DNA from 4 places in the Metabacillus dongyingensis genome. Region 3 is predicted to be linked to each of the others. Evidence: riboswitches for the same ligand, from Rfam matches in the RefSeq annotation. Region 3 holds a riboswitch; each other region holds the start of a gene.
What was found. A riboswitch is a leader RNA that binds a small molecule or an ion and turns the genes downstream of it on or off. The one in region 3 is predicted to bind thiamine pyrophosphate.
Positions count from the first base shown of each region.

Region 1: linked by a shared signal. The riboswitch ahead of thiM (hydroxyethylthiazole kinase) and the one ahead of K8L98_RS20150 (MTH1187 family thiamine-binding protein) in region 3 are both predicted to bind thiamine pyrophosphate.
Region 2: linked by a shared signal. The riboswitch ahead of thiC (phosphomethylpyrimidine synthase ThiC) and the one ahead of K8L98_RS20150 (MTH1187 family thiamine-binding protein) in region 3 are both predicted to bind thiamine pyrophosphate.
Region 4: linked by a shared signal. The riboswitch ahead of tenA (thiaminase II) and the one ahead of K8L98_RS20150 (MTH1187 family thiamine-binding protein) in region 3 are both predicted to bind thiamine pyrophosphate.

Region 1 is NZ_CP082944.1:2,737,913-2,743,519, forward strand. Features, by position in the region: gene K8L98_RS13565 (alpha/beta hydrolase) at 1-285, opposite strand, end outside; gene K8L98_RS13570 (GNAT family N-acetyltransferase) at 263-934, opposite strand; gene thiE (thiamine phosphate synthase) at 1,400-2,044, opposite strand; gene thiD (bifunctional hydroxymethylpyrimidine kinase/phosphomethylpyrimidine kinase) at 2,034-2,855, opposite strand; gene thiM (hydroxyethylthiazole kinase) at 2,842-3,660, opposite strand; TPP riboswitch at 3,712-3,820, opposite strand; gene K8L98_RS13590 (LysE family translocator) at 4,292-4,915, opposite strand; gene K8L98_RS13595 (sodium-dependent transporter) at 4,984-5,607, opposite strand, start outside.
Region 2 is NZ_CP082944.1:4,476,768-4,482,374, reverse strand. Features, by position in the region: gene K8L98_RS22225 (ABC transporter permease subunit) at 1-576, opposite strand, end outside; gene K8L98_RS22220 (FAD-dependent oxidoreductase) at 805-2,136, shown strand; gene thiC (phosphomethylpyrimidine synthase ThiC) at 2,356-4,065, opposite strand; TPP riboswitch at 4,188-4,297, opposite strand; gene K8L98_RS22210 (Ger(x)C family spore germination C-terminal domain-containing protein) at 4,431-4,559, shown strand; gene K8L98_RS22205 (PAS domain S-box protein) at 4,753-5,607, shown strand, end outside.
Region 3 is NZ_CP082944.1:4,036,626-4,042,232, reverse strand. Features, by position in the region: gene K8L98_RS20165 (NAD-dependent epimerase/dehydratase family protein) at 1-498, shown strand, start outside; gene K8L98_RS20160 (hypothetical protein) at 516-713, opposite strand; gene thiT (energy-coupled thiamine transporter ThiT) at 891-1,463, opposite strand; TPP riboswitch at 1,570-1,671, opposite strand; TPP riboswitch at 1,814-1,926, shown strand; gene K8L98_RS20150 (MTH1187 family thiamine-binding protein) at 2,028-2,318, shown strand; gene K8L98_RS20145 (ABC transporter permease) at 2,293-3,081, shown strand; gene K8L98_RS20140 (ABC transporter substrate-binding protein) at 3,097-4,089, shown strand; gene K8L98_RS20135 (ABC transporter ATP-binding protein) at 4,091-4,837, shown strand; rRNA gene K8L98_RS20130 (16S ribosomal RNA) at 5,155-5,607, shown strand, end outside.
Region 4 is NZ_CP082944.1:1,222,717-1,228,323, reverse strand. Features, by position in the region: gene K8L98_RS06050 (thiazole biosynthesis adenylyltransferase ThiF) at 1-29, opposite strand, end outside; gene K8L98_RS06045 (thiazole synthase) at 30-797, opposite strand; gene thiS (sulfur carrier protein ThiS) at 801-1,004, opposite strand; gene thiO (glycine oxidase ThiO) at 1,001-2,116, opposite strand; gene tenI (thiazole tautomerase TenI) at 2,113-2,721, opposite strand; gene tenA (thiaminase II) at 2,718-3,404, opposite strand; TPP riboswitch at 3,477-3,586, opposite strand; gene K8L98_RS06020 (monovalent cation:proton antiporter family protein) at 3,656-5,509, opposite strand; gene mgtE (magnesium transporter) at 5,532-5,607, opposite strand, start outside.

The DNA of each region.
Region 1 (5,607 bases), 1.3 Mb from region 3:
CCACCCGCCGCCATGCATAAATACCAATACTGGCAGCATTTCCGCTGATGCAGGCTGATAAATCCTTACAGGAATTTGATGATCAGCTGATTCGATTTTTTCGTTGTAAATCATCATGTCATTCATTTCTATCTTTTGAAAGAATGTTCGTGCTTCTTTATAAAAATACCGTGACTGCTCAGCAGATAAGTCGCTTAATGGAGGATGTTTGAGTTCAGCCATTCTAGCACCTATTTTATCCAGCAGCTCTTTCATATCTTCATCAATTGGGAGATGGGTTTTCACATAACGCTCCTGCCTTTTCATTTAATAGATCCTTATCTTCACTTGGAAGCTTAATAAAGTTTACATTCTTGTTTGACATATAATCATTAAAACGAGTCTTTTCACCAATAACGAGTGCCGCTCTTTTATGAGGAAGCAAAATGGTATCCGCAACATATCCGCCAATTTCTTTTAAAATTGGAATGACGATCCTGTTTCTTATATCAGGTTCGCCAATGATTCTGCTTGATCCGTATTTTTTCATAAGAAATGCAGTCATTGCCCTCACAATCATTAAGCCATGCTCTTTATTCAAAAGCTCCCTTGGCCCAATTAATAAATGCATTCCAAGATCACCTGTTTCAGCTTGATAATAGTTCCTTATTGAATCATGCTGGATAGAATACGCAATCAAATAGCCAGCTGGCCTGTCATCTAAAAAACATAGAAAAACCCGTTTGTGCTCTGCTTTAACGGTGCGTTCTAAATAAGCCTTAAACTCTTCTTCACTTACATTCAGCTTCCAGAACGGCGCGATATGCGGCTGATGCATCCAGCTGAATAAAATCTGAAAATCTGTTATTTTGACCTGCCGAAGAGAAATAGTTTGGTTTAACTCTCCGTCTTCTATGATGGCTTCAAATTCATATACGTTTTCTATATGATTCAGCTCCTTACTGTCTTGTCAGTGAGTACACATGAATATTAATTGAAAATGATTATCAATGTCAATGACTTCTGAAAAATCAGTCATTCCTGCCTATGCATTTTTTTGAAATAAGAATAAATTCTAGCACATCATACCTATACTTTTATTCATAAAAAAAGAACAGAATTTAATCTGTCCTCTTTTCTGCTGTGCAGTATTCTTTATGGTTTAAGTACTTAATCATTTTACCCGCTATAGTTTACATAATATTATTATATTAAATTCAGGGAACTTCATCATCTTTTATTCTATGTATTTTCTCTGAATCCTTCTGAACCGCCTTATTTTTGCCAGTAATCTAGTATTCATGAGAGATTTACAGAAGAACCAAAAAAAAATTGAGCTGGATCGCCGTTAAAAAATCCAAACATTAAGAAAACGTGCAAATGATCATCAAGATTTGCACGTTTTCTTTTATTCTCCTATTCAAGATACAGATTTCTTCAAAGCAGCCGCACTTTTATAGACATCTTCTGCAAGACTTATCGATGTAATTACCGAGACCCCGTCGGCACCTGCTTCAATAACTGCACGCGCATTTTCAGCTGTAATGCCACCAATTCCTACGATTGGAATCAAAATGCCGCAGTTTCTTACTTCTTCAAGAAGAGAAGTCCCCTTAACAGGCTTTGCATCTGTTTTTGTACGCGTAGGGTAAATAGGCCCTGCTCCGATATAATCGGCTCCATCCTCGATTGCCTTCTCTACCTCTGCAAGGGTATGGGCTGAGACACCTACAATTTTCCCCTCGCCTAAAATCTTTCTTACTGCTCCGGCATCTTCATCATCCTGTCCGATATGAACTCCATCTGCATTTAGTGCAAGAGCTAGTTCAATGTCATCATTTATGATAAATGGTATTCCATGGTCCTTACAAAGCTGCTGCAGTTTTCTTGCCAGGTTCTTTTTTTCGCTGCCTGTTAAAGCATCCGTTCCTTTTTCCCGGAACTGAAACATAGATATGCCTCCGCTAATTGCTTGGAACAGGACTTTTTCAGGGTCTTCCGTACAGTTTGTGCTGCCCATAATAAAATAAAGCTGGAGTTTCGCGCGCACTTCCTCATTCCACATGCAAAGGTCCCCTCTTTTTCTTTTGATAAGCCCAATGATTTGTAGGTCCATGGCCCTGTCCTAATTTAAGATCTTCTTTTATCGCTTCCCGGATGAACGCAACGGCGGTTTCTGCCGAATGATAAATTGACTTTCCTTTTGCGATCTCGGCTGTAATGGCAGCTGCGAAGGTACAGCCGGTTCCGTGTGTATTTTTTGTATGAATACGTTCACTTGTAAAATAGCTGAACTCTGTTCCATCAAATAACAAATCTACTAACTGTTCCTCGTTTTCAGCATGACCTCCCTTAATCACAACATTTTTCACGCCAAAAGAATGCAGGATTTTGGCAGCAGTCTGACGATCATCAAGATTGAGAATGTTCAAACCCGTCAGCACTTCAGCTTCTGGAATGTTGGGAGTAACGACCAAAGCAAGCGGAAGCAAATGATTTTTCAATGCTTCTACTGCTTCATCCTGCAATAATGAAGCACCGCCTTTGGCTATCATGACGGGATCTACAATCACTTTGCTCCAATTGAACCTCTTTATTTGTTCAGAAACAGCTTCAATAATTTCACTATTAAAAAGCATTCCGGTTTTAATGGCATCAGCTCCAATGTCTGAGCCAATCGCTTCAATCTGCTGCACAACCGCGTCCGCTGTTAATGGAAACACACCATGTACACCTAGTGTGTTTTGAGCGGTAACCGCTGTAATGGCAGACATTCCGTATACATTCAATTCCTGAAACGTTTTTAAATCCGCCTGAATTCCTGCTCCGCCTCCGCTGTCAGAGCCTGCAATTGTCAGTGCTTTAGAGATTGACATGGCTGACCTCCTCAAGCGCAGAAAGTTTTTGAATATTATCAGCTGAAATGGTATAAAGATTGTTTAAAAACTCGATTTGAAAGCTTCCGGGACCTTCAATTCCTTCAGCTGCAAGTTCTGCAGCACTCCCGTAAACCGCTAATGCTGCAGCAGAAGCACGAACATAATCTTTTTCAACAGCGCAAAATGCGCCGATAACAGAGGTGAGCAAGCAGCCTGCACCTGTTACTTTAGTTAATAGAGAATGACCATTTTTGCATATATATGTTGTTTCTCCATCTGAAACAATATCCTGTTTTCCTGTAATGACCGCAATAGTGTTTAACTGCTTTGCAGCTTTTACAGCAAGTTCGATTATGTCACCTTCGCCGTCACCGGAGTCGACTCCTTTTATCGACCAGCTCTCCCCAACGACATTTGCCACTTCAGCAGCATTCCCTCTAACTGCAGTGATCTCCAGTTCCTTTACGATTTTTTGTGCTGTTTCAGTACGGTATTTTGTTGCGCCTGCACCAACCGGATCAAAAATGACTGGCACGCCATGCTTATTGGCAGATTTCCCTGCAAGCAGCATCGCTTCTACATTTTCTTCGTTTAAGGTGCCAATATTTAATACGAGTGCCCCAGCAATTTTCGCCATATCCGCCACTTCTTCCTTGGCGTAAGCCATGACCGGCGATGCTCCGATTGCTAACAGGCCATTTGCTGTAAAATTCGTTACCACAACGTTTGTAATATTGTGCACCAGAGGTTTTTCTTTTCTTACTTTTTCTAGAATCGCATAAATCGTTTTAGGCTCTATCATATTTTTTCCTCCCCATAATAAAGAGCACTCTGCCGCGGCAAAGTGCTCATATGTATCCCTGAATCACATCCCTGCGCTGGCATTATCCAACAGGTTCATTCGGTCTACGGCAGATAGCCGTACTCTCAGCCTGATTCCACAAGCTCCCGTTTTCATTATTTTATTTTATGATTCAAAGTCTACTCTTCTGACACTGGATTTGCAACCATTAAGCAGCTGTTTTTTTTCTCCATCACTTTTGTTTTTATCAATAAAATGAAAATAAGTATGATTGGAATCCCAAACTGAAATGGCAAATGAATGTATAAAGGCACAATTTCAAGTCCAATTTTTATATGCAGGAATCATACTCGGAGAAAATCTATGAGGCACTCAAAACGGGCAATCACCAAGTTCTTTTCTCATAAGCTTCTTGTGATTCAGACATTAGACTGTATTATCATTTTTATTTCCTCAATTTTAGAGCCGATTTGTCAGGAATGGATTATTATTCCTTTCCAGGTTCATTTATGTGAATCAAATAATAAGAACCCAGCTTTCCTGGTTTATTGATTCCTATTTGTGCTAATAGTATTTTTCAAAGTAGGCAAGATCAGCAGCCAAAATAAAAAAGACATCATATCTGATGTCTTTACTTTCTTTCCAATGCTAATTTTATGCCAAATCCAATGAGTACTGCACCGGTAATGCCTTCCATCCAATTTTGTACAGCTGGCTTCTTCATGAAAGCACTCAATTGATGAATCAAATAAATATAAATAATAAACCAAATAAAAGTAAGAAAGGTGTATGTTAATCCCATGATCATAAACTGTGTAAAAGTATTTGATCCCGGCTCCAAAAATTGAGGCAAAAAGGTTAAAAAGAAAACAGCTACCTTAGGGTTTAGGAGATTTGTCAAAAATCCCTGCTGATAACAGCTGACTTGCTTTGCTTCAGGCTTTTGTTCTTCTCTATCTTGTATTCTGCCCGGTTTTTTTAAAGTCCATAAAGATTTAAGGCCTAAATAAATGAGGTAGCAAGCTCCCGCGTACTTCAGGATTGAAAAGAGAAAAGCTGATTTGACAATAAGTGCTGATAAACCTAACACAGCTGCAAAAGTATGAATTAAAAGTGCTGTCAAAGCCCCGAACACTGTTTTCATTCCTCCTGCCCGCCCGCCAGTGATTGTATTCTTAGTAGCGATGGCTGTATCAGGTCCAGGCAATAAAATTAATAAGATCGACATGATGATAAATAATGATAAGTGCTCCAAGCTTATCACCCTCCATTCTGAATTTTACCTATTTTAACATATGGAGGGAAAGCTTGATAGAGCCTAATTTAACGGGAAAGCAGTTTCCAGATTCCTAAAACATCCAGCAAAACAAGGAAAATAGCAATTGGAGCTACATATCTCATTAAAAAGAACCAAGTGTTAAAGAGCCCTTTAGATAAAGACGAACCGTTAGCAAGTTCTGAGTAAAGCATGGATTTTTTCATTTTCAAAGGAACAAAGATGGAGATCAGCAGAGCGCCAATCGGCATCAAAATGTTGCTGACCAAATAATCGGCTGCATCAAAAATTGATTTTCCGAAAATGCTTACGTCACTCCAGATTCCGAATGATAAGGCAGATGGCACTCCAACTGCGAATATAGTCAGTCCAATGATCCAGGACCACTTAATCCGTTTATTAGCATCACCTTTAGCAATTACAGAAACGATAATTTCAAGCATGGAAAACGCTGATGTTAATGAAGCAAATAAGAAAAGCAGCAGGAAGGCAACAAAGAATATCATTCCAAATGCCATTTGATTAAAAACGGTCGGCAGAACATTAAATAACAAGACAGGCCCAGCATCGGGCTTCAGTCCAAATGTAAAAACTCCCGGGAAAATAGCTAATCCTGCCATAACAACTATAAAGATATTCATACCTACAATCGAAATCGCTGATTGCGGCAA
Region 2 (5,607 bases), 440 kb from region 3:
CTGTTCCTGAAAGGTTGCAGCCGTAATGCGGCTTATGTACAGGGCAGGGTAAATGGATACCAATAAAGCTGGAAATAAAAAACTGTACCATTTCTCGTGTCCAAAAATATCGGCATATTCCCTGAAATAGATGATGAGCACCCATTGTAAACAGAGAAACAGAAAGAAATCAGGGATGGCCTGCAGCACCCATGTAAATCCTTTTCCGAAAATCATTCCGAGCGAACTCGGGTGCGCTGCATCATAAACTCCTTTCAGAATTCCGAAAAACAAACCAAGGATGAGAGCAGTCACAATGATTTTCATGCTTCTTGAAAAATACAGTTTCATTTCTTCTTCCACAGGACGTTCATATTTGGTCAGTCCAAAGCTTTTTTCCTGATAAAGACCGCTGAAAAAGGATGTTATGTTTTCTTGATAGGCAGACCATGAAAATTGATAGTCAAATATGACAGTCTGTGCTCTGCCCTCAGCACTTATTTCAACATCTCTTGGGAATAGAACGACTAGAATGAGAGATAGAACGATTAAGAGAAAAAGAAGGATATGCCTGGAGATTTCAATTGTTGATTTCATTTAAAAAACCCCGCGTTCACTTTTCAGAGTATTGTAAAAATTTTACCATGACTATAGGACGATGGATAGGTATAAATAGGGAAAAAAACTTTATGTGAAAAACTTCACAATATTTCTTGCGTTTTTAAAAATAAGGGAATATAATATGAATTAAGCAATGTATGTGAATTACTTCACAATATAATGTGAAAACATTCACAAACTATTTTAAAGGGAGGAACTGCACTTATGAAAATCGCAGTGATTGGATGTACACATGCTGGAACAGCAGCAGTTTCAAATATGACGAAGCTTTATCCGGAAGCAGCAATTACCGTTTATGAAAAAAATGATAATGTCTCTTTCTTATCTTGCGGCATCGCATTATATGTAGGAGGAGTTGTTCAGGACGCACAGGGCTTATTTTACTCTTCACCTCAAGAACTTGAGAACATGGGAGTTGCGATGAAAATGAAGCATGCCGTAACTTCTATTGATTCAGAAGCGAAAACACTCACAGCTGAAAACCTTGAAACAGGGGAAACGTTCGAAGATACGTATGATAAATTAGTGATGACAACAGGTTCATGGCCGATCGTGCCTCCGCTTGAGGGAATTCAATTAAATAATATCGTGCTTTCTAAAAACTTTAACCACGCTAATAATATTATCGAAAAAGCGAAGGAGGCCCAGAAAATTACAGTAGTCGGGGCAGGCTATATTGGGATTGAGCTTGTAGAAGCGTTTGAATCATACGGAAAAGATGTTACTTTAATAGACAGTTCAGACCGCATTTTAAGTAAATATCTAGATCCGGAATATACAGAAGTCATTGAAGATGAATTTGAAAATCGCGGCATTACTCTTGCTCTGGGTGAAACAGTCAGCAAATTCGAAGGCGAAAACGGCAATGTTTCAAAAGTAGTGACAACCAAAGGCGCGTACGAGACAGATCTAGTTGTTCTTTGCATAGGATTTAAGCCGAATACAGGTTTGCTTCAAGGGCAAGTTGATATGCTTGATAATGGCGCTATAATCGTAAATGAGTATATGCAAACAAGCAATGAAGATATTTTTGCAGCAGGCGACAGCTGCGCGATTCTCTATAATCCAACCGGGAAGCATGCTTATATTCCATTAGCTACTAATGCCGTCCGGATGGGAACATTAGTCGCTAAAAACTTAGTGAACAAAACGATTAAATATATGGGTACTCAAGGTACATCAGGCATTAAAATTTATGAAAATAACATCGCTTCAACAGGCATGACAGAAACAGCTGCTTCTTTTATGGATATGAATGTGAAAAGTATCACAATCTTAGAAAACGATCGCCCTGAGTTTATGCCCTCCTATGAACCTGTCACTTTAAAGGTCGTTTATGAAGAAGAGACAAGAAGAATTGTCGGTGCACAAGTGATGTCAAAAGCGGATTTGACTCAATCAATTAATACTCTATCAGTCTGCATCCAAAATCGCATGACGATTGATGAGCTTGGCTTTGTCGACTTCTTCTTCCAGCCTCATTACAACAAGCCTTGGAACTTCTTGAACCAGGCTGGTTTGCAGGCGATACAGTAATAGATGAAAAAAGCGGAATGCATGCATTCCGCTGTTTTTTTATGGTTTAGGAGATTTTTGTAAAAAAGAAAGTATTTCATTCAAATAAGAAAGTATTTTCCTGTTTTTCGCCAGTATTACGGACATTTCGGACAGTAAATGGACCGGTTTGGAAAGTAATACAAGGTTCGCCCCTAAAATGATTCAATGAACCGGCAGAACGTTCACAGCCTAAATGGTCTACTGATAGATAGCTGAACCGTTTTCAACAAATTCTTTTGACTTTTGCTTCAGTCCTTCTTCAATTTCCTGTTCTTTAACAGTATTTCTTAAATCGTGGGAAATTCTCATCGAGCAGAATTTTGGCCCGCACATCGAGCAGAAATGAGCGGTTTTAGCTCCTTCGGCAGGTAACGTTTCATCATGATATTCCTTTGCACGGTCAGGATCAAGGGAAAGATTAAATTGATCTTCCCAGCGGAATTCAAATCTCGCTTTAGACAGGGCATCGTCTCTATACTGTGCATTAGGATGTCCTTTGGCTAGGTCAGCGGCGTGTGCAGCAATTTTATAGGCAATGACTCCTTCGCGAACATCATCTTTATTAGGCAATCCCAAATGCTCTTTCGGCGTTACATAGCAAAGCATCGCGGTACCGAACCAGCCAATCATCGCTGCACCTATAGCTGAAGTGATATGATCATAGCCTGGTGCGATATCTGTCGTTAATGGTCCAAGTGTATAAAAAGGTGCCTCATGGCAAATTTCCTGCTGCTTTTCTACATTTTCGCGAATCATGTGCATTGGAACATGGCCAGGACCTTCAATCATCACCTGTACGTCATGCTTCCATGCGATTTTCGTGAGCTCACCCAGGGTTTCAAGTTCTGCAAATTGTGCTTCATCATTTGCATCTGCAATCGATCCGGGACGCAGGCCATCGCCTAATGAAATGGAAATATCATAACGTTTTAAAATCTCGCAAATCTCCTCAAAATGGGTATAGAGAAAGTTTTCTTCGTGGTGGGCTAAGCACCATCCTGCAAGAATGGATCCTCCTCTTGATACAATCCCGGTTGTTCTTTTAATTGTAAGAGGGATATACCTCAGCAAAACACCTGCATGGATTGTAAAGTAATCGACCCCTTGTTCCGCCTGTTCAATTAAGGTATCTCTGTACACTTCCCAGGTTAAATCCTCAGCAATGCCTTTTACTTTTTCAAGCGCCTGGTAGATGGGCACTGTTCCAACCGGTACTGGTGAATTTCTGATAATCCACTCCCGGGTGGTGTGAATATCTTTGCCTGTCGATAAATCCATGATGTTGTCAGCACCCCATTTGATTGCCCATGTCATTTTTTCAACTTCTTCTTCAATGGATGATGTTACTGCAGAGTTGCCTATATTTGCATTAATTTTGACATGAAAATGTTTGCCTATGATCATAGGTTCACTTTCTCTATGATTGATGTTTGCAGGTATAATGGCTCTGCCGCTTGCAACTTCACTTCTAATGAACTCAGGGTCCATGTTTTCACGAATGGCTATAAACTCCATCTCAGGTGTAATGATTCCTTTTCTGGCGTAATGAAGCTGAGTGACATTGGCATTCTTTTTTGCCCGCAGTACTTTTCTATCGCCAGTAAAGACGTTTTCATTTGAAGTCATATCCCCTTGTCGGCCGTTATCCTCAGGCTTGACTCTGCGACCTGAATATTCTTCCACATCATCCCGTTCAAAAATCCAGCTTCTTCTGACTTCAGGTAACCCCTTTTTAATATCAATGGCAGCGGCTTGATCCGTATAAGGACCACTCGTATCATAAACAAGCACTGGTTCATTATCCTGTGCAAGCTCAATTTTCCGAAATGGAACACGAATGTCCTCTCTTGATCCTGTTTTATACATCTTTTTGCTGCCATCAAACTGTTTAGTGAATGCGAAATCCAATCTTAACTCCTCCTTATATCGTTTAATAGAGTTTTGATCTGCACCCGCGAAAGAAATAGAAAAAGGGTTCTGTTAATGAACAGAACCCTTGGAACAGTATGTGTAAAAAGCCAAAAAAAACGGCCTACGCCACACCGCTTCCCTACGCTGGTATCATCCAGATCAGGTTCAAAGGGTCAAAGAATTGCGTTCTTCTCTCAGTCCAGCATCATGGACTCCCCCAGCAGAATGAAAAAATATTCATTTGTTAGCAATATAGCAGGTAAATCGGCAATCTTGCAAGTGATAATTTTCACAATTATAAATTTTGAGTATGCTTGAGAAACAATCATGTGGTTCATTGTACCTGATTTCAGTCCGTTGGTATTGGGAGAGAGCTCATTGCCTATCATCCCGCTATCTGGAAAAAGGTAAAATGGGAGGAGGATTATCCAAACATCCTGATTGAACCTAAAGTAAGTGTGGAAATAGTCCACCATGGGATTATTAATTAATGGCTAATACGAAGCTTCATTAAAAGTGAGTGAAAATCAACAATGCCGTGGAAGAGTCAAAATTCATTAGAAACACATCCCGTATTGATCATAAAATACGGGCTTTTTATTTATTCGCTACTAGGGCAGTACCTTATTAATTGAATTTTTGATATATTAAGGATATGTATGTATTTGGAGGAGATGGACCGCGATGAAGAAGCAAGAACAGGCTCATGAAGAGAAATTTCTTTCTCAGGAAAGACTCGATGGCTTAATGGAAGTCTATCTTAATCAGCTTGAGAACTCTCCAACCGCATTTTTAATTCACGAAAACCGAAAGTGGACATATATAAATCCTTCTGCCATGAATCTGTTAGAGTTAAAGTGCAAGGAGGATCTCATTGGAAAATCCATCTGGAATTCAATTGATCCTCAGCATAGAGAGATAATTGAGCAGCGGATCACCGATACAAAAAATGGTTTCACACCGTCTTCAATGGAACAGATCTGGTATACCAGACGAGGATTGCCCTTAACCATGGAAGTAACATCACTGCCAAACATATGGGGGGACAGGCAATCCACCCAGGTGATTATAAGAGATGTCACAATTAAGAAAAAACTTGAACAAGAACACGAGGAAACGATAAAAAAGTTCCGTCTGATTACTGAAAATATGCGTGATATCGTTGGGCTTCTAGATGCAAACGGACTTTTCACCTATGTATCTCCGTCTTATAAAGAAGTACTTGGGTATGATATATCAGAAGCAGTCGGATACACTCCTTTTCAATTCGTTCATCCGGAGGACAGGGAGCTGATTGCCGGCCAATTTTATAAAATGCTCAAGGAAAATAGACAGATGACGGTTGAGTATCGATATTTATGCAAGGATCATACTTATATATGGCTTGAGTCGCATGGAATTCCCGTCACTGAAAATGAATCCTTAAAGCATGCGATCGTCATTTCAAGAAACATTACACAGCGGAAGCAAACAGAAGAAAAATTGAGAAAAAGCGAAAGCAAGTACCGGATCATTTTAGAACACAGCAACGACTTAATA
Region 3 (5,607 bases):
GGGATAAGCGGCTATCAGGAAGCGAAACGCAGTGCAGAAGCCTATCTTTTTCAGAATGCGGATGTGCCTGTTGCCGCTGTAAGACCTGCTCTGGTAATCGGAATAGATGATTATACGGAACGCTTTTTATTTCATGTGAAAAAGGTGAAGAACGAGGAACCGATTGGAATTGCAGATCCTGGATATTTTTACAGCTATACTTCAGCTGAGGACGCAGCGGGATTCTTGTATATGGCTGGAGAAAAAACCTTAACGGGTGCATACAATGCCGCTTTTGAAAAAAGTCTGTCACTGAATGATCTTCTGCTTAAAATCGGATGTGCTGTCGGGAAAAAAGCGATTGTGACAAGGGAGATTGCGAAAGAGAATGCTTCACCTTATGGATTATCAGGTGAATGGACACTGAATGTGTCAAAGGCTGAAAGTGCTGGATACTCATTTGAGGAATTGGATCCGTACTTAGAGAAATTAATAGAGGTAATGAAAAAAGAAACGTGACCTTGTCGCGTTTCTTTTTAGTGGGGTAAAACCTGCTGATGAAATACCGAAGCAAAATATGCGAATACAAACCCAAGCGGGAAAGAGAAAATCATAGACCAGCCGTTGACTAATTCTTCTTCGTTGCTGATCCTTATCGCTTCAAAATAACCATATAGAAAATGAATAATCGACAATAAAAATGTTATCATCATCAATGAGAAGGATAGATTCATCATTTGCCCTCCATAAGAAATCTATTACTACTAGTACATGCTGATGATAGAGTGTTTATGACAAGAAATAAGTTCTGACCGAAGAGTCAGGCGCTGGAATAGACATGAATGGAAGAAATTATATAAATTTTAATAGGATAAAAAAGCACCGAAAAAAATCGGTGCTTTTGACAGAATCTATTTTCTTTTTAAGACAAGTGATTTAGAAGCAGTGAGCATCAGTACTAAGACGATTGAGCAAATGATAAATGTAGGCACCATGTAGGAAGCGTTATAGCCGGCTGAATACAGCAGAACGGGCTTATCGCCTGCAAATTCTGCAAAGAAAATAGCGCCGGCAAGTGTATGTGCAGCAAATCTAAGGAAGCTTCCCAGAAAAGCCGCTGCTACTACGTAAGCAATTAATCGTCCTCTGTTAAGAGGATTCAGAGAGCTTTGGACTTGTTTATAGAAAACTCCTCCGGCACCTACCACGGTAAATGCAACAAAATAGTCAAGAAAACCCTGGACTGGATGCACAATTGTGGTGTAGCCCATAATCGTCTGCAAAACGCCAAGTAAAAAGCCTGTCAGCAGTCCTCCCTTTAATCCGTGGCGAAAACCCATGATCAGGACTGGAATCATTGCAAGCGAAATTGACCCTCCCTGAGGCATTTTGCCAATGAAGCTTGTTGCTAAATCAAGCAGAAATGCAATTGCTGATAGAATCGCTGCTTCTACTAAAAAAACTAGACGTGTATTTGTCTGCATAGCTCTTCCCCTTTTCAGCATTGACCGGGGCAGTTTTTTTCCATAATAAAAAGCAATGCGGGGAATGTCGGATGGTTTCCACGCACTGCTTTGGTTGGGTTATCACTTGAATCCATCGCCACATCCCTACGTAAGCTTTAACTATACAGGTTCAACGGGTCTGAACATAACGTTCACTCTCAGCCGAATGGCTCCCCAAGTGGTCAAATGCAATATATGATTTAGACACTACTATACAGGAAGTTGCAAAATTCGACAAGACTAAATCTTGATTTTTTTCAGAAAAGAATGGAAAGCTCTTTTATCTGTCTTTACAAGGATCCAAAATCTTGCTATAGTTTCCATGAATTCAATATATGCAGGGGAGCTGAGTGAACTTGGCTGAGAGGATACTGATTCTTGTATCGACCCTTTAACCTGATCTGGGTAATGCCAGCGGAGGGAATGCGGAAGATGCATTACTTTTCCATAACTTTGCGAATGCGTTAAGGCTGCCCCAGTGGCAGCCTTTTTTGTTGTTCGGTCAGATATTCATATATTAATAAATTTTAAGGAGGATAAAGAATGTCCAGTGTAAATCTAGCATTTCAGGTGCTGCCTAAATCATCAGAAGGGAATACATATGAAATTGTCGACAAAGCGATCGAGGTTGTTCAGCGATCAGGAGTTAAATATGAGGTAGGTGCGATGGAGACGGTTATGGAGGGAGAGCTAGATGAATTGATTGATATCGTTAAGCAAGCGCAGGATGCCTGTATTTCAGCCGGTGCAACCGAGGTAATGACTCACATGAAAATTCATTACCGCCCAAAAGAAGGGGTCACAATGGATGAAAAACTTAAGAAATACCGTTAAAACACTTTCAGGAATAGCGCTTCCTGGTATAGTGCTGCTGTCATTCCTCTTTTTGTGGGAATTGGCTGTCATCGTTTCAAAAGTGGAAAATTGGATTCTGCCTCGTCCGACTCATATTTTCATCACGCTTGCTGAAATGAGGGGAACGATAGGCGGACATATCCTGCAGACTCTGTCGGAAGCAGTACTTGGTTTATTGATCGCTGTAACAGCGGGCGTATTGATTGCTATCTTAATAGACCTGTCAGATTGGGTTCGAAAAGCAGTTGAACCGCTGCTTGTTCTTTCACAAACCATTCCAATAATAGCGCTTGCTCCATTGCTTATCATCTGGTTTGGATTCGGCATTTTTCCTAAAGTAATTGTCGTGGCGCTCGTTTGTTTCTTTCCGATCGCCATCAATCTTTCTGACGGCTTCCGTTTAGTAGACAGGGATATGGTGAAGCTCATGAGAACGCTTGGAGCAAGCCGCAGACAGATGTTTTTAAAATTGAAGCTTCCAGCTGCAACACCTTTCTTTTTTTCAGGGTTGAAAATAGCCGGAACATACAGTGTGATGGGGGCGGTTATCGGAGAGTGGCTGGGTGCAAGCAAAGGACTCGGAATTCTATTGACTCGATCCTCCCAATCGTTTCTGACAGATAAAGTATTTGCAACAATCGTCTTAATAGTAGGTTTAAGCTTAATCATTTTTACACTTATTGAAATACTGGCAAGAATCATGATGCCTTGGAAATATAAGCAGCAAAAGCATTCTAACTAGCACGGGGGAGAAAAAATGAAACAACTCGTATTTATTCTATTTAGTTTAGTGTTCATCTTATCTGGATGCGGATCGGCAGAAAAATCCTCTGATGAGGAATTAAAAAAAGTGAAGATTATGCTGGATTGGTTTCCAAATACAAATCATACAGGCATTTATGCAGCGAAAGAAAATGGCTTCTATAAAGAAGAAGGTCTTGATGTTGAAATAGTTGAACCTGGTGAAGGAGTCAGTGCGGATCAGATTGTTGCCTCTGGTGAAGTTGATTTTGCTGTCAGCCATCAGGAGAATATTACACACGCAAGATCAACAGGTGTGCCGATTGTTTCAATAGGAGCAATCATACAGGAGAATACTTCTGCATTTGCTTCTTTAAAAGAAGAAAACATCACTTCTCCAAAGGATTTTGAAGGAAAACGTTACGGGGGATGGGGTTCTCCTACAGAAGAAGCTGTTATTAAAGCTGTAATGGATAAATCGAATGCAGACTTTGAAAAAGTGGATTATGTCACGCTTGGAGCAACAGACTTTTTCAAGTCGATCGGACGCGATACAGACTTTCAATGGATTTTCCAGGGATGGGATGGGGTTGAGGCTGCTCGCCAGGGAATTGAATTGAACTACATCTATTTAAAAGACCTTGATCCAGCATTAAACTATTACACTCCGGTTATTGCAACCAGCGAATCCAAAATTGCAAAAGACAAAGAAATGGTTCAGTCCTTCATGAAGGCTACATCAAAGGGTTATCAATTTGCCATTGAAGAGCCGGAAGAAGCAGCGGATATTCTGATTAAAAATGTACCTGAGATTAATGCTGAGCTAGTAAAGGAAAGCCAAGTGTGGCTAAGTGATCAGTATCAGGGAAAAGCGAAGCAATGGGGCATTCAAGATGAAAAAGTCTGGAAAAGATATGCCGATTGGATGTATGAACGAAAGCTGATTGAAGAGAACATTGAACCAAGTGAAGCTTTTACAAATGAATTCCTGCCTGAAGGAAAGAAATAGCATGCTGACTCTTTCTCAAATCAGCAAATCTTATTCTAAAGACCAGAATGTCCTGATGCCGACAGACTTGAATGTGAAAAAGGGTGAATTTGTAAGCATTATTGGACCAAGCGGCTGCGGAAAAAGCACATTGCTTGATATTATAGCCGGCATCAATAAGCCGACTAAAGGCAGTGTAAAGTATAATGGAGAAGATATTACAAATAAAACCGGTCTTGTCGGCTATATGCCCCAAAGTGATGTATTGTTTCCATGGAGAACGGTTTTGGATAATGTTATTCTTCCATTAGAAATACAAGGTACCGGGAGAGATGAGGCGCGCACTCAAGCTCGCGGTCTTTTCCCGAAATTTGGGCTTGCAGGATTTGAAGAGCATTATCCCTTTATGCTCTCAGGCGGAATGCGGCAGCGTGCCAATTTCCTAAGAGCATACCTAAACAATAAAGAACTTCTTCTATTAGATGAACCATTCGGCAAACTTGATGCGATGACAAGACTTGAACTGCAGAAGTGGTTTATCCAAATATGCGAGGAAACAGATCAGACAGTGATATTCATTACACATGATATGGATGAAGCTATCTTCCTGTCAGACAGAATCTTCATCCTCTCACCAAGACCTGGATGCCTAATAGAAGAAGTGAACGTAGAATTTACACGGCCAAGGAAAGAAAATCTCATTACTAGTTCGGAATTTGCTTTACTTAAAAGGAGATTGCTTGATGTTCTTCATTTAAAACAGTCCTGATTCGAATATGACGCACTGAATTTCAGACAAATTCAGTGCGTTTTCGATAATTAAAATCTTTTTTTATAAAATGATAAAAAAGCTATTGCAAAGGGAATTTCAGCGTGGTATATTATTATTCGTTGCCGCGAAAAACGCGAAAAAGCAACACAGCCTAAAAAAAAGAAAAGTAAAATTAACGCTTGACTTTAAAACGGCAAAATGTTATATTAATAAAGCTTCGCTTGAAGCAAATGATCTTTGAAAACTAAACAAAACCAAAAGCGTACCAAACGTTTTAAATTTTTGAAGTCAGCAACAAATTGAGTCACAAATTTTCTTCGGAGAGTTTGATCCTGGCTCAGGACGAACGCTGGCGGCGTGCCTAATACATGCAAGTCGAGCGGACCTCTTCGGAGGTCAGCGGCGGACGGGTGAGTAACACGTGGGCAACCTGCCTGTAAGACTGGGATAACTCCGGGAAACCGGAGCTAATACCGGATAGTATCTTGAACCGCATGGTTCAAGTTGGAAAGACGGTTTCGGCTGTCACTTACAGATGGGCCCGCGGCGCATTAGCTAGTTGGTGAGGTAATGGCTCACCAAGGCAACGATGCGTAGCCGACCTGAGAGGGTGATCGGCCACACTGGGACTGAGACACGGCCCAGACTCCTACGGGAGGCAGCAGTAGGGAATCTTCCGCAATGGACGAAAGTCTGACGGAGCAACGCCGCGTGAGTGATGAAGGTTTTCGGATCGTAAAACTCTGTTGTTAGGGAAGAACAAGTGC
Region 4 (5,607 bases), 2.2 Mb from region 3:
AATAAGATTTGCCTAGAGTACCGTTCCATTTAGGATGTAATCATTCCTTCTTCAGGGCTGCTTGCAGATGCATAAGATTTTACTGGTATTCTGCCTGCCTCAAAGCTTAACCTTCCTGCTTCAATGGCAAGCTTCATAGCAGCTGCCATTTTTACCGGATTGCCTGCAGCAGAAACAGCAGTGTTCAACAGAACACCATCCGCTCCAAGCTCCATCGCTTTTGCTGCATCAGCAGCTGATCCAATCCCTGCATCCACAATAACCGGCAGATTCGTTTGTTCGATAATAAATGATAGATTCAAAGGGTTGATAATGCCCTGTCCTGAACCGATTGGAGACGCGCCTGGCATAATCGCATGAACGCCTGCTTCTTCAAGTCTCCTTGCAAGCACGACATCATCAGACGTGTAAGGAAGTACAATAAATCCTTCCTTTACAAGCTCCTCACTTGCTTTTAAGGTTTCAACAGGATCGGGAAGCAATGTTTTCGCACACCCGATCACTTCTACTTTAATCATATCACATAACCCTGAAGCCTTAGCGAGTTTTGCGATTCTGACAGCTTCTTCAGCCGTTTTCGCACCAGCGGTGTTCGGCAGCAGCGTGTAGCGGGAAAGATCAAGCTGCTCCAGAAAATTAGGCTGAGACGGTTCAAAAATATTCATTCTTCTCACAGCGAATGTTAAAATATCTGCTTCAGCCGCTTTTACCGCTTCTTTTTGAATATCAAAAGAGGGATATTTTCCCGTTCCAAGCAACAGTCTTGATTGAAAAGTTTTTCCTGCAATCGTTAACATAAATTATCCTCCTCCTACAAATTGAACAATTTCAAAAACATCCCCATCATTAATAACTGTTTTCGCGTATTCTTCTTTGGCTATTATTTCTGAATTATGTTCCACGATGATGATTCTTTTGCTCACCTCATAAAAAGCAAGCAAATCTTGAACGGTGCGCACTGAAGACTGCATTTCTATCATGCTGCCATTCACTTTTATGTTCATAGTTTCACCCCTGCCGCACGGTCCATTCTAAATGCATGAACGTATTCTTCAGCTGCCGGTCGATTAAAAAATAAATCTCTGATCATTTCACCTGTTTTGGGAGCGAGCAGGATGCCATTTCGGTAATGCCCTGTTGCCACAAAGAGATTCGGTATGCCCTGATGCTTGAAAATAAATGGCTTGCTGTCGGCTGTTCCCGGCCTTAATCCTGCCCATGCACGCTGAAAAGAGGCATCTTCAATTGCCGGCATAATTTTAACTGCTTTATTCATGAGAGCAGCGATTCCTTGTACGGAAGGCTCTGTATTCCAGGTTCCTTCTTTCATCGTTGCCCCAATAACTATTGTTCCATCAAGCTTTGGCACAAGATAACAGCTTTCATGAAAAACAGTAGAAGATAGTTTTCCATCTTTCATTGTCACAGACAAACATTCGCCCTTAACAGGATGTACAAATATATTGCGTGTGAACTCCTTTATCAGCCGGCTGCTCCATGTGCCATTTGCAAGAATAAGAGCTTCGCAAAAAAACGTATCTTGAGGCGTTTCGATTTCATAGTGTGAGCCTTCAAATCTGCTGAATTTGTATACTGGTGTGTTTTCAAAGATTTTTCCGCTCATCAGCTGAATGGCTTTTGTAAAGGCTTTGCACAGCGCGGCTGGAGTAAGCTTTCCATCTTTTTCAATTTTCAGAGCCCCGTAAATCGCATCTGTTATGCCTTTTTCATATTCTTGGACTTTTTCTTTGGAATGCCATTCTACGTCCTTTTCAATTTCTGCTCTTTTTTTCAAAGAATCGGCTTCCTCAGCCGTCATTGCCAGTTTGTACATTCCATTGTATTGAAGCTGTATGTCAATTCCGCTTTCCAGCAGTAAATCATGAGCTAATTTTGGATAAAGCGCCTGGCTTTCTTTAGCAAACCTGAAAAAAGCATCATCCTTTTCAGTTTCAGTATGGGCGCCAAGCATACCCGCCGCAGCACTGGATGCTCCGCTGCCTGTTTTTCCGCTTTCAAATACCGCAACTCGAAGTCCGGCTTTCGCTAAATAATAGGCAGAGGCAAGCCCGATGACTCCTCCGCCGATAATGCCGGCATCAAATAAAGGCTTCAATGGCCCATCCCCCTTTTTAATTGATCAGCAAGTTCAAGTGCCGCATGACTTGGATGCTCCGCTGAAAAAACATAGGACATCACGGCTGCTCCCTCAATCTTTATATCTCTTAGATCAGGAATGACAGCAGGATTGATTCCTCCAATTGCAATGACTGGAATGCTGACAGATTCCGCTATTTCCGCAAGCTTGCTTATCCCTCTTGCTTCTAGACCATTTTTTGATGATGTTTGGAATACATGCCCGAAAAGGAGACGATCTGCCCCATTTTCAGCACAATATACTGCTTCAGCAGCAGTGTGGACTGAACAGCCTACCTCAAGATGCGGGAAGCGCTGTTTCACCAGTTTCACATTGAAGCTGTGCGATGGGAGCTGAACCTGATGCAAACCAGAAAGAACAGCTGCATCCACACGGTCATTCATGACAAGCTTTGATTTCGGAACCCCATTTTGATGGAGCTCTTCAATTAAGCTGATCAGTTCCCCAGCTGATTTATTCTTCTCTCTAATATGAATGGCATCTGCAGAGGTATGTATATCTGTGATGATTTTTACGAGCTCTGCAGCAGAGTGCCGTCCATCTGTGACAAGGTGCAATTTCACTTTTGCATCAGCATGGTTTGTGTCTCATCCCACGCTTCCATCTTTTCCGCCATATCCCAAAAACGATATTCATACATCGAGCTGATGAGGAAGTTTTCCTTCATCATTTGTCTCTCGTGATCGCTTGCACGCAGAGCAAGCTCGTCAAATCTTGCAATCTGCTCGAGGACAAGCTCTTTAAACCAATCACCGTGATAAGTCGCAATCCATTTCTCATAAACTTCATCACCAGGCTTGCAATCTTTCAGGTGCTCCCCGACTTCATAATAGAGCCAATAGCATGGAAGCAGAGCTGCAATGATTTCACCAAGATTTCCTGTCGCAACTGAACGGTACATATGGGAGGTGTAAGCATACGCAGTTGGCGATGGCTTAAACTCCTTCCGTTCGGTGTCTGTGATTCCAAGCAGGACAGAAAATTGCTGATGCAAAGAGAGCTCTGCTTCATAGGTTCCCTGTGAATGAACGGACATCCGGTATGTTGTATGAAGGTCAGGGGCCATCGCCCCTGCAAAAGCCTGCACTTTTGCAAAATGCGTTAAGTAATAAGAATCCTGCATCACATAGTATTTAAATTTCTCCTTTGAAAGGCTGCCTTCGCCAATTCCTTTTACAAAAGGATGTTCAAAGCTTCCTTCCCACCATTTATCTGCATACTCCCGGCATTCTTTTGAAAATGACATGTTTTGTTCCTCCTCATTTTTAGTATAAAAACGGCAAAAAACCACTTTTCGCATAGAAAAGTGGTGTATGAATAGACCTTTACACCACTTCCCTACGCTGGTTTTAGCCAGATCAGGTTCGGAGGGTCTTGAAGGCAAACTTCAATCTCAGCCCTTCTAAAAGGGCTCCCCTAGCGGTTGTTTATATATTATTTTAGAAATATTTACATGTACATCATACCATGCTCAAAGAAACTTTCAAGTCAAAATTATCAACTTTTATGGAACTCAAGCTCTTGCCTGAGCTCATCCACATATTCAGCTGATCCAGTCAGAATCAGTAAATCTCCGCGTTTCAGCTCTGTATCGCCATGCGGCACAATCGATTCATTTTCCCTGAAAATACGGACAAAAATAACGTCGCCTGTAAATGGAAAGCTGCGGAGCACCATGCCATCGTAGTGTCTGTTGTTCATTTTTATCTGATAAAGAGCTGAATCGTTATTGGTCAGAATCTTCATGATGCCAGGTGCTTCAATAAGAGCCCTCAGCAAGGTTTTGGTAGAAAGCAGAACAGAGAAGACATCAATGTCTTTCGCTCTTAGCTGCTCGTCTAATAATGGTGATGAGATGCTTGCAATCACCCGTCCAACTTCAACCTCTTTTGCAAACATGGCGATTTCAGCATTCGTATCCTCATCTCCTGCAGCAGCAATAAGGATATCAGCTTCAAATACTCCCTGGGACTGCAGGGTCTCAATTGAGTAATCTTCAAGCTCCTCAATATGAAACAATGATTCAGCGATCTGCTGTTCATTTTTATCGACATAAGTATGATACACCGTCGTATCGTACATCTTCGGATTTAACTCGCGTGTCACCGGCAGTGTCATTTGATTGGCTCCTATAAAAGCTACCTTCAGCTTCTTTTGCGAAGACAGCTGTTCAGGGAAAAGCTTCTTAAATCCAATCGGAGTAAAAATACTCGTCAGAACAGCCGTTAAAATGAGCGCACCTGACATTTGTGCATCAATCACATTTACTCTTTCTCCAATGGTAGCTGCCGCAATAACAAGGGAAAGGGTTGATGTCAGCAAAAATCCTGAAGCAAGCGTTGTTTTTGTGTCATACCATCTCTTCAGTAAATAAATCGGCACAATTTTAGAGATCAGCAAGGCAATAAACAGCAATGGGATCAGCATTAAAATTTTTGGATCCTTAAACATCGACCATACATCAAGATCGACACCAACCATAACAAAGAAGATCGGTATCAAAAATCCGTAGCCGAAGGAATCCATTTTCTGAACCATTTCTTTGTTTGGGGACAGCAGTGAGACCAGAACACCCGCTAAAAACGCTCCTAATATGTTTTCTGCCCCGATTGTTTCTGATAAGGCAACAAGGACAATGATCAGAGTGAAAATAGCCCTTGTCCCAATTTGAATCGTGCCTTTAGACATCGTTTCAATAAATGATCTGCTCTGAAAGGTTTTGCCGAGAAAATATAAAACAATTCCAGCACCAAATAACAGCAGCAGCAGCCATGTATTTGTATTTTCTCCTCCATAAATCGATGCAAACACGGCAAGCAGAATCATCGTCACTAAGTCTGCTATGACAGCAACGAGCAAGATAATCTGTCCGATATTCGACTTCATAATGCCTGCATCCTTCAGTGTAGGGACCACCACCCCGAGCGATATGGTGGAAATGATCAGCGTCATCAAGAAGGCATTTTCTATAAAACCAAAGAAAACAAACAAATACGATAAGAGCAGAGACAAGATAAAGATGCCAACAAAGACAAGAAAAGAAACGGCAAACGTATTTGGCGCTTCCTTCCCGCTCGGCAGCAATTCTTTCTTCCGTCCACCGATAAAAGCAGTGAAATCAATTTCAAGTCCGCTCAAAAACATAAGAAAAATAAAACCGAGCATGGATAGCGTTTCGAGCCACATATCCTCCTGAACAAGATTAAATCCGCTTTGCCCGATAATAATCCCCATTATAATCTCGGCAACTACAACAGGCATGACTTTAATTTTAAAGCGATGCAGCAGGAGAGGGGTTACAAAAGCGGCTAACAGTACGATAACTAGTGATGAAAAGGAATCTCCATGCACAGTATTTCCCTCCTAACTAAATCTAGATTAAATATTGCATGAACAATGTAGCCATACCAAAATAAATAAATATGGAAATAATATCATTAATCGTTGTA